3 regions of the Pseudomonas sp. M5A4_2d genome follow, and region 1 is predicted to be linked to each of the others. Evidence: predicted binding sites of a transcription regulator. Region 1 holds the regulator's gene; each other region holds the start of a gene.
What was found. The regulator FliA, encoded in region 1, starts transcription of late flagellar genes. The targets are predictions, from matches to a motif close to CTAAAGTTTNNNNNNNNNNNGCCGNTAA.
Positions count from the first base shown of each region.

Region 2: a site for FliA is predicted at 2,754-2,781, ahead of flgM (flagellar biosynthesis anti-sigma factor FlgM). Genes of this name have one in related genera too.
Region 3: a site for FliA is predicted at 2,221-2,248, ahead of ACLBW8_RS13475 (methyl-accepting chemotaxis protein). Genes of this name have one in related genera too.

Region 1 covers NZ_JBKEZW010000001.1:457,684-465,428, forward strand. Annotated here, with positions in the region: gene flhA (flagellar biosynthesis protein FlhA) at 1-1,550, shown strand, start outside; gene flhF (flagellar biosynthesis protein FlhF) at 1,562-2,878, shown strand; gene fleN (flagellar synthesis regulator FleN) at 2,986-3,819, shown strand; gene fliA (RNA polymerase sigma factor FliA) at 3,816-4,556, shown strand; gene ACLBW8_RS02130 (chemotaxis response regulator CheY) at 4,728-5,102, shown strand; gene ACLBW8_RS02135 (protein phosphatase CheZ) at 5,121-5,909, shown strand; gene ACLBW8_RS02140 (chemotaxis protein CheA) at 5,921-7,745, shown strand, end outside.
Region 2 covers NZ_JBKEZW010000001.1:63,919-71,663, forward strand. Annotated here, with positions in the region: gene ACLBW8_RS00305 (MFS transporter) at 1-966, shown strand, start outside; gene ACLBW8_RS00310 (flagellar brake protein) at 1,027-1,776, opposite strand; gene ACLBW8_RS00315 (flagella synthesis protein FlgN) at 1,873-2,343, opposite strand; gene flgM (flagellar biosynthesis anti-sigma factor FlgM) at 2,392-2,715, opposite strand; gene flgA (flagellar basal body P-ring formation chaperone FlgA) at 2,859-3,623, opposite strand; gene ACLBW8_RS00330 (chemotaxis protein CheV) at 3,715-4,647, shown strand; gene cheR (protein-glutamate O-methyltransferase CheR) at 4,692-5,519, shown strand; gene ACLBW8_RS00340 (hypothetical protein) at 5,611-6,384, opposite strand; gene flgB (flagellar basal body rod protein FlgB) at 6,717-7,124, shown strand; gene flgC (flagellar basal body rod protein FlgC) at 7,128-7,580, shown strand; gene flgD (flagellar hook assembly protein FlgD) at 7,597-7,745, shown strand, end outside.
Region 3 covers NZ_JBKEZW010000004.1:88,342-96,086, reverse strand. Annotated here, with positions in the region: gene ACLBW8_RS13485 (PLP-dependent cysteine synthase family protein) at 1-733, opposite strand, end outside; gene nhaA (Na+/H+ antiporter NhaA) at 950-2,125, shown strand; gene ACLBW8_RS13475 (methyl-accepting chemotaxis protein) at 2,333-3,955, shown strand; gene ACLBW8_RS13470 (DUF6124 family protein) at 4,017-4,436, shown strand; gene ACLBW8_RS13465 (outer membrane lipoprotein) at 4,542-5,006, opposite strand; gene pdxH (pyridoxamine 5'-phosphate oxidase) at 5,271-5,918, opposite strand; gene ACLBW8_RS13455 (OmpA family protein) at 5,946-7,124, opposite strand; gene ACLBW8_RS13450 (serine hydrolase domain-containing protein) at 7,268-7,745, opposite strand, start outside.

The DNA.
Region 1 (7,745 bases):
TCTACGGCTCCATGGACGGTGCCAGCAAATTCGTGCGCGGCGACGCCATCGCCGGCCTGCTGATTCTGTTCATCAACTTGATCGGCGGGATGGCAGTCGGCATCTTCCAGCACGGCATGACCTTCGGCGATGCGGGCAAGGTGTACGCCTTGCTGACCATCGGTGACGGTTTAGTGGCGCAATTGCCATCACTGTTGTTATCTACAGCTGCAGCCATCATGGTGACCCGTGCTTCGGGCTCCGAAGACATGGGCAAGCAGATCAGCCGGCAGATGTTCGCTTCGCCCAAGGCGCTGGCCGTGGCGGCGGGCATCATGGCGATCATGGGCATCGTGCCCGGCATGCCGCATATCTCGTTCTTGAGCATGGCGGCCATGGCGGCCGGCGGTGCTTATCTGTTCTGGCGCAAGCAAAACCTCGTCAAGGTCCAGGCCCAGCAGGAAATCGCCCGCCAGCAGGACTTGCTGCCGTCGCCGGCCCGCGCCCAGGAAACCAAGGAGCTTGGCTGGGATGACGTCACCCCGATCGACATGATCGGCCTGGAAGTCGGCTACCGCCTGATCCCGCTGGTAGACCGCAACCAAGGTGGCCAACTGCTTGCGCGGATCAAGGGTGTGCGCAAGAAGCTGTCCCAGGACCTGGGCTTCCTGATGCCCACCGTGCACATCCGCGACAACCTCGACCTGGCGCCCAGTGCCTACCGCCTGACCCTGATGGGCGTGATCCTCGCCGAAGCGGAGATCTACCCCGACCGCGAACTGGCGATCAACCCCGGCCAGGTATTCGGCACACTCAACGGCATAACCGCCAAAGATCCGGCTTTTGGCCTGGAAGCGGTGTGGATCGAAGTCAGCCAGCGCAGCCAGGCACAGTCTTTGGGTTACACCGTGGTAGACGCCAGCACGGTGGTCGCTACCCACCTTAACCAGATTCTCTACAAGCACTCCCACGAGCTGATCGGCCACGAGGAAGTCCAGCAATTGATGGGGTTGCTGGCCAAAGCCTCGCCAAAATTGGCCGAAGAGCTGGTGCCCGGCGTGCTGTCGCTGTCGCAGTTGCTCAAGGTGCTGCAGGCCTTGCTCGCCGAACAGGTGCCGGTGCGCGACATTCGCAGCATTGCCGAGGCCATCGCGAACAATGCCGCCAAGAGTCAAGATACTGCCGCGCTGGTGGCTGCGGTGCGCGTCGGATTGTCCCGTGCAATCGTGCAAAGCATTGTAGGGGTTGAGTCTGGGCTGCCTGTTATCACCTTGGAGCCAAGGTTGGAACAAATATTGCTCAATAGTATTCAGAAGGCAGGGCAAGGCCAGGAAGAGGGCGTTCTGCTGGAGCCAAGCATGGCTGAGAAGCTGCAGCGTTCGTTGATCGAAGCCGCGCAGCGTCAGGAAATGGCGGGTCACCCGGTGATTCTGCTGGTGGCGGGCCCGGTCCGAGCGATGTTGTCGCGGTTTGGACGTCTGGCAGTGCCGAATTTGCACGTTTTGGCTTATCAGGAAATTCCTGACAACAAGCAAGTGACTATTGTCGCGACAGTAGGGCCCAACGGCTGAGGTAGTGGGATATGCAAGTTAAGCGTTTTTTCGCCGCCGATATGCGTCAGGCCATGAAACTGGTACGTGATGAGCTGGGCGCCGATGCCGCGATTATTGGAAACCGCCGTATTGCCGGCGGTGTCGAGCTGACGGCTGCCCTGGATTACACCCCCTCGGCGCTGGCGCCGCGCGTGCCGAACATGGAACTTGAGGACGAGCTGCGCAAGACCGCTTCGCGCATTGTCTCGGCCCAGGCTGAGCTGAGTATGCGTGGCGACAGCGATTCCACCAGCAGTCGCCAGTTGTTCGCCGGCCTGCCGCTGACCGCCGCCGAACCGCTGGTTGAGCCGACGTTCAAAGAACCGCCGCGTCCTGCAGCGCCAGCCCCGGCTGCCGCAGTCGACCAGCGCGTGTTTGACTCGATGCGTTTTGAACTCAATGGCCTGCGTGAGCTGCTTGAAGTGCAATTGGGCTCGTTGGCGTGGAACCAGCTGCAAGGCAGCAAACCGCACCAGGCCAACCTGTGGCGTCGCCTGCAACGCATCGGCCTGTCCGGCCCGTTGTCCCGCGACCTGTTGGCACTGACTGCTGAAGTCGAAGAGCCTCGCCAGGCCTGGCGCATGTTGCTGGCCCACCTGGCACGCATGATCGTCACCCCGGAAATCGAACCCCTGGAAGAGGGCGGTGTGATCGCCATGGTCGGCCCTGCCGGCATGGGCAAGACCACCACCCTGGCCAAGCTGGCTGCGCGTTATGTGCTCAAGTACGGCGCGCAGAATATCGCGCTGGTGAGCATGGACAGCTACCGTATTGGCGCCCAGGAACAGCTTAAGACCCTGGGCCGCATCCTCAATGTGTCGGTGACCCACGTCGACGCGGGCCAGTCCCTGGCCAACGCGCTCGACCCGTTGCTGCGCAAGCGTGTGGTGCTGATCGACACTGCCGGCCTGCAAGCCAGTGATCCGGCATTGCGCATGCAGCTGGAAAGCCTGGCTGGGCGTGGCATCAAGTCAAAAAATTACCTGGTGCTTGCAACCACCAGCCAGAAACAGGTTCTTACCGCTGCCTACCACAGCTACAAGCGTTGCGGCCTGGCGGGTTGCATTCTGACCAAGCTCGACGAAACGGCGAGCCTGGGTGAAGTGCTGAGCCTGGCCATCAGTCATGAATTACCGGTCGCCTACCTGACCGACGGGCCGCGGATTCCGGATGATTTACATCTGCCGCGCCGTCATCAGTTAGTCAGCCGTGCTGTCAGCGTGCAAATGCAAGAAGAGCCTAGCGAGGAAGCGATGGCCGACATGTTCGCCGACCTTTACCACAACCCGGCAAAGCGGGTGGGTTGAAGGGCAGGATGAACACCGTGAAAAGTATCTACATCGATGGTCTGCAAGCGATTCACGCGGCCAAGCCATGTAGCCTGCGTCTAAGCAAGACAAGGTAAAGAAATAAAATGGGCAGCATGCATCCCGTACAGGTGATCGCGGTGACCGGCGGCAAAGGTGGCGTCGGAAAAACTAACGTGTCAGTGAATTTGTCCCTGGCCCTGGCAGAGCTTGGCCGTCGGGTCATGCTGCTGGATGCTGACCTGGGGCTGGCGAACGTCGACGTTCTGCTGGGGCTGACACCCAAACACACCCTTGCCGATGTGATCGAGGGCCGCTGCGAGCTGCGCGATGTGCTGCTGCAAGGTCCCGGTGGCATTCGTATCGTGCCGGCGGCCTCGGGTACCCAGAGCATGGTGCATCTGAGCCCGGCGCAGCACGCCGGCCTGATCCAGGCGTTCAGTGACATCGGCGACAACCTCGACGTGCTGGTGATCGACACCGCCGCCGGGATCGGCGAGTCCGTGGTCAGCTTCGTGCGCGCTGCCCAGGAAGTGCTGCTGGTGGTCTGCGATGAGCCCACCTCCATCACCGATGCCTACGCCCTGATCAAACTGCTTAACCGTGACTACGGCATGAATCGCTTCCGTGTGCTGGCCAACATGGCCCAAAGCCCGCAGGAAGGGCGAAACCTGTTCGCCAAGTTGACCAAGGTCACGGATCGCTTCCTCGATGTCGCCTTACAATACGTTGGCGCAGTTCCCTATGACGAGTGTGTGCGCAAGGCTGTGCAAAAGCAGCGTGCAGTCTATGAAGCGTTCCCTCGTTCGAAGTGCGCATTGGCGTTCAAGGCTATTGCCCAGAAGGTCGATACTTGGCCGTTGCCCGCCAACCCGCGCGGGCATCTGGAGTTTTTCGTCGAGCGATTGGTGCATCAGACGAGCGCAGGACCGGTGCTATGACAGCCAGCGGCTATAACCTTTACAAAAACTCGGCACGTGACAGCCAAGGCGAATTGATCGAGCGCTATGCGCCCTTGGTCAAGCGCATTGCCTACCACTTGCTGGCACGCCTGCCTGCCAGTGTGCAGGTTGAAGACCTGATCCAGGCCGGCATGATCGGCCTGCTCGAAGTGTCGACCAAATACGACGCGAGCAAAGGCGCGAGTTTCGAGACGTATGCGGGTATCCGTATCCGTGGTGCGATGCTCGATGAAGTGCGTAAAGGGGACTGGGCGCCGCGTTCGGTACACCGCAACACGCGAATGGTCAGTGACGCAATTCGTGCAATTGAAGCAAAAACAGGTCGTGACGCTAAAGATCATGAAGTTGCGGCCGAACTCCAATTGAGTCTCGACGATTACTACGGGATTTTGAACGATACCTTGGGCAGCCGCCTGTTCAGTTTCGACGACCTGTTGCAGGACGGCGAACACGAAGGGCTGCACGAGGACGGCGCGAGTGCACATCTCGAACCGTCGCGCGACCTGGAAGATGAACGCTTCCAGGGGGCGTTGGCGGAGGCGATTGCCAATTTGCCTGAGCGTGAGCGACTGGTGTTGGCGCTGTACTACGACGAAGAGCTGAACCTCAAGGAAATCGGTGAGGTCCTGGGGGTCAGCGAATCGCGTGTCAGCCAGCTGCATAGCCAGTGCGCAGCCCGCTTGCGGGGGCGATTGGGAGAGTGGCGCGCGCGCTGACAGGCAGTGTGGGGATACTGCAGCGCAATTAGGCGAGAGGTGAAAAGTCTTTCGCGGGTTCGTTCCGTGGTACCCCTGGCAGTCCTTTTTGTGTAACGCCTGTTGATTGAAATGGCGCGTCCAGGTGCTGGGCGCGTTTAAGACTGCTTGGAGGTCGAATTGGACAAGAACATGAAAATCCTCATCGTTGATGACTTCTCAACGATGCGGCGGATCATAAAAAACCTGTTGCGTGACCTTGGGTTCACCAACACGGTCGAGGCGGATGACGGCCTGACGGCGATTCCTATCCTCAACAGCGGAAGCATCGACTTTCTGGTAACCGACTGGAACATGCCGGGCATGACCGGCATCGACTTGCTGCGTCACGTGCGCGCCGATGAAAAACTGCGCAGCCTGCCTGTGCTGATGGTGACCGCCGAAGCCAAGCGTGAACAGATCATCGAAGCCGCCCAAGCCGGGGTTAACGGTTACGTGGTTAAGCCATTCACTGCATTGGCCTTGAAAGAGAAGATCGAAAAAATCTTCGAACGCATCCACGGCTGATGCCACCACGGGGGAGCTATGGAGCATAAAGAATCATCGCAGGCAGACTTTGAGTCGACCCTGAAAAAGCATGCTCACCAGTTGGTCGAAAGCCTTGAAAAAGGCCAGTTCGGCGACGCGGTGCAGTTAATCCATGAGCTTAACCAGACCCGTGACCGCGGCCTGTACCAGGAAGTGGGCAAGCTCACACGCGAGCTGCACAGTGCGATCGTCAATTTTCAGATTGACCCGCACATGCCCCAGGCCGAAGAAATCTCCCAAATCACCGATGCCACCGAACGCCTGTCCTATGTGGTCAGGCTGACTGAGGCGGCGGCCAACCGCACCATGGACCTGGTGGAAAACGCCACGCCCCTGGTCAATGGCATGGCGACCGAAGCGCAGGCCCTCAGCGTTGACTGGGGCCGTTTCATGCGTCGGGAAGTGGGGGCTGAAGAGTTTCGTGAGTTGGCGCGTCGGGTCGACGCTTTTCTGTCGCGCAGCGAAGAGGAAAACCGCAAGGTTGCCAGCAACCTCAATGACATTCTGCTGGCCCAGGATTACCAGGACCTCACCGGTCAGGTGATCAAACGCGTGACCCAGTTGGTCACCGAAGTGGAAAGCAACTTGCTCAAATTGGTGCTCATGGCTGGCCAAGTTGATCGTTTTGCCGGCATCGAACATGACCGCGAAGCGATCCTCTCGGAAAAAGATCCACAAAAACATCTCGCCAAGGGTGAAGGTCCGCAGATTCATGCCGATAAACGTGAAGACGTTATGTCAGGTCAGGATGACGTAGATGACCTGTTATCCAGTTTAGGCTTCTAAGGAGCACCCACATGAGCTTCGGCGCCGATGAAGAAATCCTTCAGGATTTCCTTGTAGAGGCCGGCGAAATTTTAGAGCAACTGTCCGAGCAACTGGTCGAGCTGGAAAGCCGCCCGGATGATGCGAACCTGCTCAATGCAATTTTTCGCGGTTTTCACACTGTAAAAGGGGGCGCCGGCTTCCTCCAGCTCCATGAGCTGGTGGAGTGCTGTCACATCGCCGAGAACGTATTCGACATCCTGCGCAAGGGTGAGCGACACGTCGACTCGGAACTGATGGACGTGATTCTCGAAGCATTGGATGCGGTCAACGGCATGTTCAGTGAAGTGCGCGAACGTGCACCGATCACGGCGGCCACGCCGGAACTGCTGGCCGCCCTGGCGCGCCTGGCAGAACCTGCCGACACCTCGGTTGCACCGGTGGTGGAAGCGGCGCCTGTGGCCGAGCCGGAAGCGGACGTGACGGACAGCGAGTTCGAGCAGTTGCTCAACTCCCTCAGTGCGGTGAAGGCCGAAGCTGAAGCACCGCAAGCGGTCGCCCCGCCTGCAACGCCGACCAGCGAAGACATTACCGACGCTGAATTCGAGTCCCTGCTCGACCAGTTGCATGGCAAAGGCCAGTTCGCTGCCGACGCGGTGGCACCTGCCGCTACGCCGGAAGTTCCGGCTGCCAGCGCCAGCGCCAGCACCGACATTACCGACGACGAATTTGAAGCGTTGCTCGACCAGTTGCATGGCAAAGGCACCTTTGCGGCCGAAGCCTTGCCGGAAGTCGCGGCCACGGCCGTCGTCGCGCCTGCCGTGCCTGCCGCCAGCGCAGAGCCTGCCGCTGACGGGCTGATCTCCGATCACGAATTCGAAGCCTTGTTGGACGAATTGCACGGCAAGGGCAAGTTCACCGAAGTGGCCCCGGCTGCTGCGGCGACCGCCACGCCTGTCGCGGCGAAACCTGCGCCGGCCAAAGCCGCCGCCCCGGTTGCCGCCAAGCCCGCTCCAGCCCCTGCAGCCGCCCCGGCGCCTGCACGTGCCGCAGCGGCACCCGTGGCCGAGAAGCCTGCCAGTGAAGCCGAAACCACCGTGCGCGTTGATACCGCACGCCTGGACGACATCATGAACATGGTTGGCGAACTGGTGTTGGTGCGTAACCGCCTGGTGCGCCTGGGCCTGAACAGCGGCGACGAAGCCATGCAGAAGGCGGTGTCGAACCTCGACGTGGTCACTGCCGACTTGCAGACCGCGGTGATGAAAACGCGGATGCAGCCGATCAAGAAAGTCTTCGGCCGCTTCCCGCGTCTAGTTCGCGACCTGGCACGCCAGCTCAAGAAAGAAATCAACCTGGAACTGGTGGGTGAAGAAACCGACCTCGACAAAAACCTTGTCGAGGCCCTGGCCGACCCGCTGGTCCACTTGGTGCGCAACGCCGTTGACCACGGCGTCGAAACCCCGGAAGAGCGCGAAGCCTCGGGCAAGTCCCGTAACGGCAAGGTGATTCTGGCGGCGGAGCAAGAAGGCGACCACATCCTGCTGTCGATCACCGATGACGGCAAGGGCATGGACCCGGCGATCTTGCGCAATATCGCAGTCAAGCGTGGCGTGATGGACAAGGACGCCGCCGACCGCCTGACCGACACCGAGTGCTACAACCTGATCTTCGCCCCGGGCTTCTCGACCAAGACCGAGATTTCCGACGTGTCCGGCCGTGGCGTCGGCATGGACGTGGTGAAGACCAAGATCAGCCAGCTCAACGGCTCGATCAATATCTACTCGACCAAGGGCCAGGGCTCGAAGATCGTCATCAAGGTGCCGTTGACCTTGGCGATCATGCCGACCCTGATGG
Region 2 (7,745 bases), 390 kb from region 1:
CTGGGGTTGGTGTTGGGTCAGTTGATCCTGGTGATGCACCCCGAGCTCGGTCTCGAATTGCTGATGCTGGTCGCTCTGTGCTTTGCGTTGTGCCTGGTGCCGGTGGCCATGACTCGGCGGATTCACCCGGCGCCTCTGCATCCTGCCCCGATGGAGCCGCGCTTCTTTATCAAGCGGGTGCCGCAGTCACTCAGTACGGTGTTGGGCGCGGGTTTGATCGTGGGTTCGTTCTACGGTTTGGCGCCGCTCTATGCCTCCCAGCAGGGGCTGACCACCGAGCAGGTCGGTCTGTTTATGGGTAGCTGTATTTTCGCCGGGCTGCTGGTGCAGTGGCCGTTGGGCTGGTTGTCGGACCGCTATGACCGGGCTTTGTTGATTCGCTGCTTTGCCTTGTGCCTGGCGGTGGCGGCGTTGCCGTTGGCCGTGATGACCCACGTGCCTTTGGAAGTGCTGTTCGTGGCAGGGTTCTTGTGTTCGCTGGTGCAATTCTGCCTATACCCGCTGGCGGTAGCATTTTCCAACGACCATGTGGAGGGTGATCGCCGAGTGTCGCTGACGGCCATGTTGCTGGTGACTTACGGGGTCGGTGCGAGTATCGGGCCGCTCTTGGCCGGTGTGGTCATGAAGCTGTTTGGCAGTCACATGCTGTATGCGTTTTTCAGCCTGTGTGCGTTGATTCTGGTGTGGCGTATCCGGCCAAAAGCGGTGACCAACCTGCATCAAGTGGACGATGCGCCACTGCATCACGTGGCGATGCCCGACAGCATGTCCAGCTCGCCGCTGGTCGCGTGCCTGGACCCACGCGTGGACGAGGCGGTGGTGCAAGAGCAGATGCAGAACGCCGTCCCGGACCCGGAGCCTGAAACTGATCCGCAACCGCCAGTGGATGAGCCGGCTTTCGAAGGGCCACCGGAGCCTCTGGGCCCGGACGACCACCCCCACGATTTGAGCAGGGCGCGCCCCTGATAGCAAAAACGGGCAGATCCCATCAGGATCTGCCCGTTTTTTTGCGGCGGTCTTTAAGGTTTAAAGATCGTCGTCCTTGTCGAACCGCCGCGCTTCGCGCTGCAGCTGGTACACAAAACGTTCCACCTGGCGCTGCACCAGGCCGCTCATGTTGTGGAAACGCACACCGGCGAAGGTGGTGTTGATCTTGTCTTCGAAGTGCAGGTAACGCAGCTCGACGGAAGTGGTCATGCTGCCGAAGGGCAGGGCGGCGATAAAACGGTCGTAGACCTGGCCCAGTTGCAGGCGCTCGGAAATATCACCTTCAAAGCGCAACTTGCAGCCAGTGGCGGATATATCCAGCAGCTTGCCGCTGATCGGTGCCTTGAGCTTTTCGCCGCCCAACTCGATGCTGACCAATTGCGCCAGCTTCAACGCGGCGCGGAAGGCATTGCGGCGCTGATGGTAGACCACCTCGGCAGGCATGCTGCCGGTGTAGATGCGATGACCGTCTTTTTCGCTGATGGTCAGCGTGCCGTTACTTTCCCAAGCGACCCGCACACCGTCATGGAAGCCTTCGATACGAAAGGGTTCACCATTCTCGAGATAGCGTTCACCGTCGCGGGGGATCATTTCGTCCAGGGCCAGCGTCTTGCTGTCCCGGTCAACGTCCACCAGGTAGCTTTGGAAGCGCTGGCTGCGTTCGTGGAAGGTGATGATCAGCGGATCATGACTTTCTTGCAGCATCCGCAACGTGCTGGCGATTTCCAGAGGCGTGGTGAGCACCTTGGGTGGCTGCGGAGCATCTTCCGCGTTAAGGGCGTTGAACACGGTTCTTCCATCTCCAGACAAAGTACGACTACACGCAAGAACCGGCATTTTGCCAGTATGTTGCGCGCCTTGGATAGGGCGCGCTGTAAACCGGCGTCAGGCTTGGCTGCGGGTGCTTGGCTTGACCAGCCGCGAAGTGGAACCTTGGGCGTTGTACAGCGCCGGAGGCTCTCCGCCGTGAAGTATACGCAGCTGGTTGGCGGTCGTAGCTTGCTGAAGCTGGATCGACTGGCCATTGAGCAGGTTGGCTTCCTGGCACTGGGCGAGTAATTGATTGAGTGCGGTGCTCTGCGCCAGCAACTGATCGCCGACCGAAGAATGGCTGGCGAGCTGTGCGAGGCCGTCGTGATCAGCCGGCAGGCCGAGGCTGATCAGAATTTCGCTGCGCTTCTTGCCATGCTGCTCCAGCAGCACAATCAGCGACTGCTTGCGCGCCAGAATTTCTTCCAGCAAGCGCATATCCCGACCATACAGGGCCAGGGATTCTTCTTTGAGCAGCTCGAGCAAATGTTGCGTCGGCGCCAGATCATCAATGATCAGTTGAAGCAAATGTTCGTCGTGGTGCATGGCTGGCCTTGGGTTTTAAGCGTCCAAAAGCCCTGCGCAGGCCTTTGCCTAGCGCTCGGCTTCGAAGTTAAGCAGCTTGCTGGCTACACGGTTGCTGTCGACTTTATAGCTGCCATCGGCGACGGCCTGCTTCAATTCGGCCACGCGGGCTTTATTGACAACCGGTTGATCGCGCAGCGAGTCAGTGACCTTCTGCAACTGTTGAGCCTCATTGCTCAGGTGTACCGATTCCCCACTCTGGCTGGCGCCGGCCTGTTCTGCCTTGACGGGCACGGGCTGGGCCTTGGCTTCTACGCTGTCCTTGGCACCGCTGGTGCGCGTATTGCCGGGCAAAGCCGGGGTGTTATTTAAACGACTGAAATCAATGACCATGATAAAAAAAACCTCTGGGTATTTGGACGCTTGCCATGTTTTCGGCCATACCCGGACAAACTTTAGGTTCGTTTGACAATAAACCTGTACAGGCCGACATCCAACGCACAGTGTAGGAAAAGCTGGCGTTTGACACCAGTGATCTATAACGCGACCTCTACTTGGCCAGGCGCGGTCACTTGCGCCTTTATCACCCGGTTGGAGTTGAGGTTCTTGACTCTAATCTGTTCGCTCATGCCGCCGTTGGACAGCGCCTCGCCCGGCATTTTGACGGTCAGCCCGCCACTGCTGGCAGAAATCACCACCTGATCGCCCTTGCGAATCACTTCAGCCTGTTCCAGATGAACCAGTGTGATGACCTGGTCGGTGACCATTGGTCGGGTAAGTTTCTGCCCGACGGCCTGATCCAGCGAGGTGAGGTAGCCCTGATTGATCAGGCTGATATCCCGCTCGCGCAGGGCGACGTCTTCAAAACCGATGATACCCGTGCGCTTGAGCGGGCGCGTGACCACCACTACATCGCGAAACAGTTTGACCTGCGCCGGCACGAACACGGTCCAGGGCGATGCGCCCTCGCAGCGCACCTTTACCGTCACGCGGCCGATGGGCTGGGCGGGGCTTTCCAGTGAGGCCGTCAATTCCTTGTCGCACATTGGCATGCGCAGGCGCGGGTCTAACTGGTTGACCTGGATTTCATAACGCCCAGGTGTCTGGGTGGTCGTCAGATAATCTTCTACAGTGAACTCAAGAAAGCCTTGAGTGACGCCGATAAGGAGATCAGGCAATGTGACGTTATCTGCACGTGCCGTGATGCCCGAGCCCAGGGCGAGCAGTGCCATCGAGACGCAGAGCAATCTGCGGTACCGTGGGAGGCGAAGGCGTCGGGAAACTGGCGTTTTAAGGTTCATAAATCAATAAATAGCAAAGCTCGTGCCGTTTAGTGTTGGGTACGCGCTGCCCTGTAGGTATCGCCCCAGGTTTTAGCGTAGGAGTCATGGCATGGCAGGAGTAATGGATTCAGTAAACCAGCGCACACAGCTGGTAGGGCAGAATCGCCTGGAGTTGTTGCTTTTTCGCCTTGACGGCAAGCAGCTGTACGGCATCAATGTGTTTAAAGTGCGGGAAGTGCTGCAGTGCCCCAAGCTCACCATAATGCCCAAATCCAGCCCCGTGGTGTGCGGCGTGGCCAACATTCGTGGCGCGACCATACCCATTCTTGACCTGGCCTTGGCCACAAGTTCCGCCGGTCTGCAGGATCGCCAGAATCCGTTCGTGATCATCACTGAGTACAACACCAAGACCCAGGGTTTCCTGGTGCGCTCGGTGGAGCGCATCGTCAACATGAACTGGGAGGAGATCCATCCGCCACCCAAGGGCACCGGGCGCGATCACTACCTCACGGCGGTGACGCGGGTCGATAACCAGTTGGTGGAAATCATCGACGTGGAGAAGATCCTGGCCGAAGTGGCCCCTACCTCGGAATCGATCTCGGTGGGTGTAGTGGACGCCGAGACCGCGCACAAGGCGATTTCCCTGCGTGTGCTCACGGTGGATGACTCCTCGGTGGCGCGCAAACAGGTGAGTCGCTGCCTGCAAACCGTCGGTGTGGAAGTGGTGGCGCTCAACGATGGTCGCCAAGCCCTGGATTACCTGCGCAAGCTGGTGGATGAGGGCAAGAAGCCGGAAGAAGAATTCTTGATGATGATTTCCGACATCGAGATGCCGGAAATGGACGGTTACACCCTTACGGCAGAGATACGTAACGATCCACGCATGCAAAAATTGCATATCATCCTGCATACTTCATTGTCGGGTGTATTCAATCAGGCGATGGTCAAGAAGGTCGGTGCTGATGACTTTTTGGCCAAATTCCGCCCTGATGACCTGGCATCCCGGGTAGTCGACCGGATCAAGGCAGCAGATCACGGCTAGGGGGAGTTCCCCCTGGCGGTCACACGATTAAAGAGGCGGTATCCTTGTCTACGGGTAATTTAGATTTCGAACAGTTCCGGGTCTTCCTGGAAAAAGCCTGTGGCATATTGCTTGGTGAAAACAAGCAATACCTGGTATCCAGCCGTCTCAACAAACTGATGGAGCAGCAGGGCATCAAGTCCCTGGGTGAGTTGGTTCAGCGCATTCAGGGTCAACCGCGCAGTGGGCTCAAGGAAATGGTGGTCGATGCCATGACCACCAACGAAACCTTATGGTTTCGCGACACCTACCCCTTCGAAGTGCTCAAGAACAAGGTGCTGCCGGAGGCCATCAAGGCCAGCCCGGGCCAGCGACTGCGTATCTGGTCGGCCGCCTGCTCTTCGGGGCAGGAACCGTATTCGATTTCGATGTCCATCGACGAGTTCGAGCGGACTAACATGGGGCAGTTAAAGGCCGGTGCGCAAATTGTGGCCACGGATTTGTCCGGCACCATGCTCACCAATTGCAAGACTGGCGAGTACGACAGCCTGGCCCTGGGCCGTGGTTTGTCCCCGGAGCGCCTGCAACGTCACTTCGACCCGAAAGGGGCCGGGCGTTGGGCGGTCAAGGCGCCGATCAAGAGCCGGGTGGAGTTTCGTTCGTTCAACTTGCTCGATAGTTATGCCAGCCTGGGCAAGTTCGACATGGTGTTTTGCCGCAACGTGCTGATCTACTTTTCGGCCGAGGTGAAGAAGGACATCCTGCTGCGTATTCACGGCACGCTCAAGCGCGGCGGTTACCTGTTCCTCGGTGCGTCGGAGGCGTTGAACGGCCTGCCGGATCATTACCAGATGGTGCAGTGCAGTCCCGGCATCATTTACCAGGCCAAGTGATTGGCGTCTAAGCAATAAAAAACGGGAGGCCCGAAAAAGGCCTCCCGTTTTTTATTGGCGCAACGTATCGGTGCTACTTCGTTGGCCTTAGTCAGGGCATGAGCGTGATGCTGATAGTGTCCAAGGCCAATTGATGAATACCCCTGGGTACCGCTTCGTTGAAAATACCCAGATGCACGCTGCCTGTAATCGGCGCGATGAACGTCCCGCTTTCTAATAGCGTGAAGCCTGGCAGGAGCGGTGCCGCGCGGCCGATCGATTTGCCATTCATCGTCATATACAAGCGTGAGCCGTCGGCAGCGGGCAAGTCTGTTCGGGCGTTGAAGCTGCAATTATAGGTGCGCCCTGCGATCACCGGCACTGAGCGGGTAATGATGTGGGAGGCACCCGGCACACTGTTGGGCAAGTTTGCGACCACTTCATTATTGATAACACGTAGTAATCCCACGTAGCTCCCTTGAGGCACCCAGCCCTGGAGCGTGCCGTCGTTGAAATCCCAGACTGTATCTGGCGTCGGCGTGACAACCGGGCGACGGTTGATGGTCACGGTCGCGTCATTTGCAGGTGTGGAGACCCCGTTACGCCTGATGGTCAGCCGTAGTCGCACGCTGTTGCCCTCATTGGCTTCAACACGGTCTCGGGGTATCAGGGCAGTGAGAGAGGGTGAGGCTTGGCCAATTGAAAAGCTTTGGTTATGGTCGCCGCCCAGGATGCTGCTGATCATGTTTATATTTACAAAGTCCATGGGCAGCAGGGGGAAATTACAGCTGACTTCTGCGCAGTTGCCAACCAGCAGGTTGGTATTCAGGTTTGGAATCGGCTGTGCGGAATCTTGCAGTGAGAAACCGAGCGGCGGTACGTTCATCGTTGTGAGCCTCTGCCTTGAGTGAAGTGATTTCCGCTCCAATAAGGCTTCGAAGAAGCGGTGCTTCACAACTGTTAGAAATGACAGTGCAGACGGACGGTAAGAACTTCCGGTAACGGGCTCACCGTGTTTATGCTCGTTTGCCGCCACTGCGTAAAAGCGGCAAACCCGGTTGCCGCTTTCCTGGCGCCACGCGGAAGTTCGTTGCCGCTTTTCTGGCAATGCCGCAGGCGCTCCCCTCGCAAACCCTTGAATTACGGGCTTTGAACGAATTGGCATGCGCCTTGCTATAACCCAGATACGAAAAGCAGGTCAGCCTAAGGGTTTCCGCCATGAGCATCAGCTTCGATAAAGCGCTCGGTATCCACGAACAAGCCCTGGGCTTCCGCGCCCAGCGTGCTGAAGTCCTGGCCAACAACATTGCCAACGCCGATACCCCGAACTACAAGGCTCGGGACCTGGACTTCTCCGCTGTGCTCGCTGCACAGCAGGACAAGACCAAGAACGGCACCTTTGCCTTGAACATGACCAACAGCCGTCATATTGAAGCGCAAGGCCTGGGCAATGGTGACGAGTCGTTGCTGTATCGCACGCCGATGCAACCGTCGATCGATCAGAACACCGTCGATGCCCAACTTGAGCAATCGGCCTACGCCGAGAACTCGGTGAACTTCCAGGCCAGCTTCACCCTGCTCAACAGCAAATTCAAAGGGCTGATGTCAGCCCTGCGTGGAGAGTAAGCCATGTCCCTAGCCAGTGTTTTCAATATTGCCGGCAGTGGCATGAGCGCGCAGACCACGCGTTTGAACACCGTCGCCAGTAACATCGCCAACGCCGAGACCGTGTCTTCGAGCATTGATCAGACTTACCGCGCCCGTCACCCGGTGTTCGCCACCATGTTCCAGGGCGGCCAAGGTAGCCAGAGCGGTAGCGGCGATTCGCTGTTCCAGAATCAGGATGCCGCAGGCCAGGGCGTACAGGTACTCGGTGTGGTCGAAGACCAGAGCAACCTGGAAGCCCGTTACGAGCCTAACCACCCTGCCGCGAACGAAAAGGGGTACGTGTACTACCCCAACGTCAACGTGGTCGAGGAAATGGCCGATATGATTTCCGCCAGCCGCTCGTTCCAGACCAACGCGGAAATGATGAACACCGCCAAAACCATGATGCAGAAGGTCCTGACCCTGGGTCAGTGATAAGGGGCGCCAAATAATGGCCATCGTTGATACCACTTCTACACCCAACACGGCGGTTCAGGACCTGTTCAACACCAAGGTCAAGACCGCGACGGACAACAGCAGCCTCAGCTCGGCTGCCTCGGCGGCCACGGGTAACCAGGCGCTGGGCAAGGATGCGTTCCT
Region 3 (7,745 bases), on a different contig from region 1:
GGCCGATCCCTTCGATGCGCGAACCGCAATCCAGGCGCAGGCTGGCATCGCCTGTCTGGTAGTAATCAAAGAACACCGAGCGCTCGGCATCGGCACACAAGACGCGGGTGCAATGCTGGCGATAACGCACATAGCGTCCCAGGGTGGCGGTCGTGCCGCCGGTGCCGGGGCTGGAAATCAACCAGCTCGGTTCGGGGTAATGCTCAAAGCGCATCTGCTGGAAGATCGACTCGGCGATGTTGTTGTTCGCCCGCCAGTCCGTCGCCCGCTCGGCGTAGGTGAATTGGTCCATGAAGTGACCGCCACTTTCCTTCGCCAACCGTTCGGACTCGGCGTATATCTGCGTCGGATCATTCACCAGATGGCTCTTGCCACCGTAGAAGGCGATCTGCGCAATCTTCTCCTTCGACGTAGTGGCCGGCATCACCGCAATAAACGGCAGGCCGAGCAAGCGTGCAAAGTACGCTTCGGAGATCGCCGTCGAACCGCTGGACGCCTCGATCACCGGCGCACCCGGTTTGAGCCAGCCGTTACACAAGGCATACAGGAACAGCGAACGCGCCAGCCGATGCTTGAGGCTGCCGGTGGGGTGGCTGGACTCATCCTTGAAGTACAACTCGATACCCGGCAACCCCGGCAACGGCAAAGGGATCAGGTGTGTGTCGGCGCTGCGCTGAAAGTCCGCCTCAATGATGCGAATGGCTTCACGGGCCCAGTTACGGTGGTCGCTCATAGGGTGCGTCTCTAAAGATTTCAGCCCCAATTTTAGGGGGTTTCCTACACTGCACACAGATACAGTGACGTCTCAATTAGACACACAATTGCTAGGCTTCGGCGCATCACCGATCCTGACCGTTGCTTATAACAAATAAGAATATAACTTTTGTTTTAACAACTAACGGTACGGGTTAGGGTACCCACCTATTGAACCTGGATTGGAGAGCATCCCTTGCCTCTGCGTAGCACTTTCACCCGTTTCTTCCAGCTGGAAGCCGCCAGCGGTCTGTTGTTGATCGCCGCTGCCGCCTTGGCGCTGATCATTAATAACTCACCGTTGTCGCACCTCTACGGCGCCTTCCTCGACACCCCGGTAGTGGCGCAGATTGGCGCACTCAAAATCGCCAAGCCCGCTTTGCTATGGATCAACGATGGCCTGATGGCCCTGTTCTTCCTGCTGATCGGCCTGGAGGTGAAGCGCGAGCTGCTCGACGGCCACCTGTCCAAGCCCTCGCAAGTGGTCTTGCCCGGTGCGGCGGCCATTGGCGGCATGGTGGTGCCCGCGCTGATCTACTGGGCGATCAACAAGGATTACCCCGCCGCGCTCGCAGGCTGGGCGATCCCCATGGCCACCGACATCGCTTTTGCACTCGGCGTCCTGGCGCTGCTGGGCAAGCGCGTGCCGGTGTCGCTGAAACTGTTCCTGATGACGCTGGCCATCATCGACGATCTCGGTGCAATCATCGTCATCGCCGTGTTCTATTCAGCCGACCTGTCGGGCGCCGCCCTGGCAGGTGCGGGCGCCTGCTTGGTTGCCTTGATCGCGATGAACCGCCTGGGCGTGATCAAACTCGGGCCCTATATGATCATAGGGCTGATCCTGTGGGTCTGTGTGCTCAAGAGCGGCGTCCACGCCACCCTGGCCGGTGTGACCTTGGCGTTCTGCATTCCGCTGCGCACCAAAAACGCCGAACCTTCGCCATTGCTGACCCTGGAGCACGCGTTGCACCCGTGGGTGGCCTACGCCATCCTGCCATTGTTCGCGTTCGCCAATGCGGGCGTATCCCTCACCGGCGTGAGCATGGAAAGCTTCACCCATCACGTGCCCCTGGGCATCGCCGCCGGCCTGTTGATCGGCAAGACCGTTGGTGTGTTCGGCCTCACCTGGCTGGCCATCAAGACCGGCCTTGCCGCCCTGCCCAGTGGCGCGAACTGGGGCCAGGTGTTCGGCGTGGCGATCCTGTGCGGTATCGGCTTCACCATGAGCCTGTTTGTCGGCTCCCTGGCCTTTGTGCCGGGCGCCAGCGAATTCGCCGGCGAGGATCGAATGGGGATTCTGACCGGGTCGATCCTGGCGGCGTGTATTGGCTATGCAGTGACGGCGATGGCGAGCCGCAAGAAAGCCTGACCCCAACCTGAAACACCTAAAAACCCCAGCCGGTCACCCGGTTGGGTTTTTCTTTTTGCGCCGCCAACGTTTAGCCACTAATCCGGCTACCACGCCTAAAGACTTTCGGTTAGCCGCCGACTAGAGGGTATGGCGATCTCACCGTCCGCGCCTGGGACACCCGCCCGACACTGCCTCCAACGCGTTTCCAGCCCGAGCGACATTCCCATGTTCCTGAGAAATATAAGAATCGCTGCCAGAGCCTTCATCGGCTTCGCCGCTATTGCATCACTGAGTGTGTTTCTCGGCCTGTTTGCGCTCAAACAGATTGGCGAAGTCCAGTCACAGGCTGCCGACATTCAGAACAACTGGATGCAGCGCGTCAGGATCCTGGCCTTGGCCAATGCTTCGCTCGACCGTTATCGCCTGGGAGAGATGGCGCACATCCTGTCGTCCAGCGATGCCGACATGCAGACCTACGAAGACAAATCCGCCGGCCGCCTGAAAAGCGTCAAGGAGCAGCTTGCCCAATATGCAGCGCTGCTGCGCACCTCTGAGGAAAAATCACGCCTCGATGTGTTCAACCAAAGCCTCGATGCGTATGCGAAGAATCACGCCGAGATGCTCAAACGCTCGCGCTCGGGCGACAAGGCCGGCGCCCGCGACTTTCTCAACAGTATTCGAGAAAGTTATGAGCAGATGACCAAGAACTTCGACCAACTGATAGACCTGGCCAACAAAGGCGCAGAACAAGCCGGCCAGACATCCGTAGCGGCCTACCAGCATGCCGTGAATGGCATCTCAATCGTGATTCTGCTGGTGAGTGGCGGCACCGTATTGGTGGCCTGGTTGCTGACCCGAAGCATTACCGGCCCCATCATTGAAGCGGTACACGTAGCCGAAACCATCGCCAGGGGCGATCTCACCCAGCCCATCAACCCTACGGGCAACGACGAAGCCACCCGCCTGCTCCGGGCACAAGAGACCATGCGCAACAACCTGGTGCAGACCCTGCGACAAATAACCGGCTCATCCAGCCAATTGGCCGCAGCGGCCGAAGAACTGAATGCCGTCACCGCCGAAGGCAGCCGGGACTTGCAACAGCAACATGGCGAGATCGAACAGGCGGCCACTGCCGTCACCCAGATGACCACCGCCATTGAAGAGGTCGCCAGGAACGCGGCCTCGACCTCCGACCTGTCCCAGGAGTCGCGAAGCATTGCCTTGAAAGGCCAGCAGCGCATGGTCGAGGCGCTGAACGCCATCCAGGCCTTGACCCGTGGCGTGGAGGTCAGCTCCGGGCAAGTGGGCGGTCTGGCTGAGCAGGCCAAGGGTATCGGCAAAGTGCTGGATGTTATCCGCACCATTGCCGAGCAAACCAACCTGCTGGCACTGAATGCGGCCATCGAAGCTGCGCGTGCCGGTGAGGCCGGCCGTGGTTTTGCCGTGGTCGCCGACGAAGTGCGCGCCCTGGCTCACCGCACTGCCCAATCGACCCAGGAAATCGAACAAATGATTGGCAGTATCCAGACCAACACGGCCAGTACCGTCAACACCATGCTCGACAGCAGCACCATGACCCAGCAAACCCTTGGCTTGGCCGAACTGGCACAGCAAGCGCTGGCGGATATTCTTGCCGCCAACAATGAGATCAATGACCGAAACCTGGTGATTACCACGGCGGCTGCTGAGCAAGCCGACGTTGCCCGGGCGGTTGATCGCAATTTGCTGAATATTCAACAACTGTCGATTCAGTCCGCTGAAGGCTCGACCCAAACAACCGCCGCCTCGCAATCCCTCGCCAGCCTGGCGCATGAATTGAACACGATGGTGAAGCACTTCCAGATTTGAAATGACAGGGTAAAAAACCAAAAGGCCGCTTCGGTTTTAGCCGAAGCGGCCTGTTAACTTGATGCATCATTGCCATCGTTTTTCGTCAGCGACTCCTGTGGCTGGCGCCTCGTGTTATGGCAGCTGTGCGCGGGATACCTTCGGGTATGCCGAGTTTCAAGTTCTCGGTCCGCGAACCTGCGTACAGCTGCCACCTTCCATCGCGTCGCGGCGATCAGGGGCGGCTCCAGCCAATCATTTCGAGCCCGACACCGCCTGGCCAAATCGTTACGGGCCACAGTTTTCGATCAACTCAGCCGCCAACACAGAGGCCTTGTTGGTAAATGCATACGAAACCCTGATAGGCGCCAACGGGCTGACCTCTGATTTGGCAGACACCGTGGACGGAAAAACACGCAGCCAATTGTTAGCCATTGGGCAGTTACTGGAACTGGCGGGGCTTTTAGTCGACCGAGCAATGGAGCAGCAGTGCCCTGTCTAATGAAGCTAAAAGCGCTTGGCTTCAATTTGTAGACATCCTGCCCCCTAAAACAAAAACCCCAACCGGTCACCCGGTTGGGGTTTTTTGTGTTTCTACCGCCGGCGCTTAGCGAGTAACGCGGCTGGTGCCGTTAACGGTCATGATGCGCACACGGTCGCCGATGCGGAAGACTTCGTTGGGATCAACAGCCTGAACGTAGGCGCGCATGCTGCCATCGTCTTCACGAACGGTGACTTCAACGCCCTGGGTACGGGTCAGGCCTTCTTCAGCGGCGGAACCCAGCAGACCACCGGCAACAGCACCGATAACGCCAGTGACGATACTGCCACGGCCACCGCCAATAGCACTGCCGCCAACGCCGCCAACCACTGCACCGGCAACACCGCCGATTGGGGTTTTGGTGCCTTCGATTTTCACCGGACGCAGGGATTCAATGGTGCCCATGCGAACGGTCTGTACACGACGCGCTTCGTCACGGGAGTACGAGTCGCCGGTCAGACTCGAGGCGCAGCCACCCAACAGCAACGACAGGGTGGTAAAGCAGGCAACTAGTAAAACGGACTTACGCATAGCATCAACTCCAAAGGACAGGTATTCATTAGACGCCGCAGCTTGGCGCCTGTCACGGCAAGCACGCCAGAAAATTGCTTTCATTCAGCCCTAGTACAGACTGCCAGTACCAGAAAAATCGACGAACGGTAGCGCTCGCCTTATTCCGAAGATCGTCATGAAAGCGTTCTTCATTGTAGTCGCGCAAGCGAACACGCCGAAGCCTCCTGTGTGGAGACTTCGGTGTGAGGGTCAGCATTCAGAGGGAATAAAGAAAGATGAAACTCAGGGCGCCAGGCGCTCGCGCGTCCATTCGCCGTCTTGCAGGCGATAGTTCAGACGGTCATGCAGGCGGCTGGCGCGGCCTTGCCAGAACTCGATGCGCTCGGGCAACAAACGGTAGCCACCCCAATGCTCGGGGCAGTCGGGCTGGGTATCGCTGAAACGCTGTTCGGTCGCCTTGAGCAGGTCCTGCAGCTCTTCACGGTCACGTATGACTTTGCTTTGCGGCGACGCCCAGGCGCCAAGACGGCTGCCCAAAGGCCGAACCTGATAATAAGCATCCGACTCTTCAGGCGTAACCTTGACCACCCGCCCTTCGATGCGCACCTGGCGCTCCAGAGTGGGCCAGAAGAAAGTCATGGCCGCAAACGGTCGCGCCGCGAGTTGTTCACCCTTGGCGCTCTGATAGTTGGTGAAGAAGGTAAAGCCCTGCGCGTCCAGGCCCTTGAGCAACAGGATGCGGCAGTGCGGGCGACCGTCCTGATCAACCGTTGCCAACGTCATGGCATTGGCCTCCACCGGTGGCTGCTCGGTTTTTACCGCCTCGCCAAACCATTGGTGGAACAACGCAAACGGCTCGCCCGGTGCCTGGGCCTCGCTCAAACCGTCACGTGTGTAGTCACGGCGCATATCGGCCAGTGCCTGGGTCATGCGGCTTTATCCTTCTGTTTCAACGGATCAGTTTTTCGCCTGGTCATTTGCAGCCGGGGCGTCAGCCTTCGGTGCTGCTTTCTTCGCGGCAGGCTTGGCAGCGGCTTTTTTCGCAGCTGGCTTGGCGGCGGCTTTCTTGGCCGGGGCCTTTTTCGCCGGAGCCGCTTTTTTCGCAGCCGGAGCCGGTGCAGGAGCTGGCGCAGTTTGCACAGCGACCATGTCAGCGACCGGTGGTTTGCCCGAGTTGTACTTGCTCAGCAACGCCAACATAGTTGTACGCTGAGTGAACAGGATTTCCATGCGACGATTCAGCGCACGGCCCTGGTTGCTGTCGTTGGCGGCACGCGGCATAAGGTCACCCATGCCACGCATCATCAGGCGATCCTGTTTCAAACCGCTGAGGCTGAAAATCGAAGCGATGGACTGCGCGCGCTCGCGGGTCAACGCCTGGCTCACCGGTTCGGCACCATTGGTGTCGACGTGGCCGAGCACCAGCACAGCGGTCTTCGGATCGCCTTCAACCGCCTTGGCAACGCGAGTGAACGGGCCGAGGGTAACCGGCAGCAACATGGCTGGACGTTTCGGGTTGTAGGAGCCATCAACCGGCGCAATCACAACGAGTACGTTCTCGCGACGCTCCAGTTGCAGGTTGCTGTCCTTGATGGCGGCGCGCAGGCGCGGCTCATAGTCGTCCAGCCAGGCTTGGGTGATTTTCGGGTCCGGCATCGGCACGTTGGTCACATCGACCTTGGCCAGTGGCTTCGGCTTGCTTTCGAAAGGCCACCACCATTTGGTCTCGGTGTCGGTCTTGGCGACAGCCGGCGCAGCGTCCGGGGTAGAAGCCGGGGTTGCAGCCTTGAGGTCGGCTTTCAGGTCGGCCTTGGCATCGGCGGCCTTTTCATCAGCGCTCTTGGAGAAGAATGGCCACCAGCTGGAACCGGTGTCAGCCTTGGCGACCGGAGCAGGTGCAGCGGCAGCGGCAGGCGCTGGAGCAGCAGCTGCGGCAGCAACCGGCGCGACAGGCTTGGCGCCCGCAGCAGGTTTGGCATCCGGTTTGGCGTCGGTTTGGGTCACTGCGTCCTTGGTAGCAGCCTTATCAGATCCAAATGACCACCAATGCCCACCTTCGGCATCATTTTGTGGAGTTTGTGCGCAGCCAGTAATAGTGAGGCACAGCGCCAGTGCCAAGGACTTGTTCGATAACATGAGATATCCACAAAATGAGAAAAAACCAGGGGGTCTGGGTGACCCGTTAAACAGACGCTTACAGAACATTAAAGTTACAAAATTTCGTTCAGCGCCTTCTTATACTTGCCTTTGTAACAAAAAAACGTGAAACAGCAAGCTCTTTACAGACAACCGGCCAATATTCCGACCAACTTCTGTGCACGCGGGTCCATAAGTACATAAGGCCCCAGTGTATTAGTCACGAAACCAAACGCTACATCATGTTCAGGGTCGGCAAACCCCACCGAACCACCGGCGCCCGGGTGCCCAAACGCACGTGGGCCAAGGCCGAACGTGGCGTTGGGCAATTGCGGCTGATCCAACATGCAGCCCAACCCGAAACGGGTTTGGGTCAATAAGGTTTTATCCGGCCCGATACTGTGTTCGCGGGTCAATTGTTCGAGCATGTCCGCTTCGAGCAAACTACCGTCCAACAAACCGCTATAAAAACCCGCCAGGCTGCGCGCATTACCGTGACCATTTGCCGCTGGCTGCTGCATGCGCCGCCATTCGGGCTTATTAGTGCTGGTCAGAATAGACGGTGGATTGGCAAATGCACGCGTAGTCATGGCGTTCGGTTCGCGCATCATTACTTGAAGT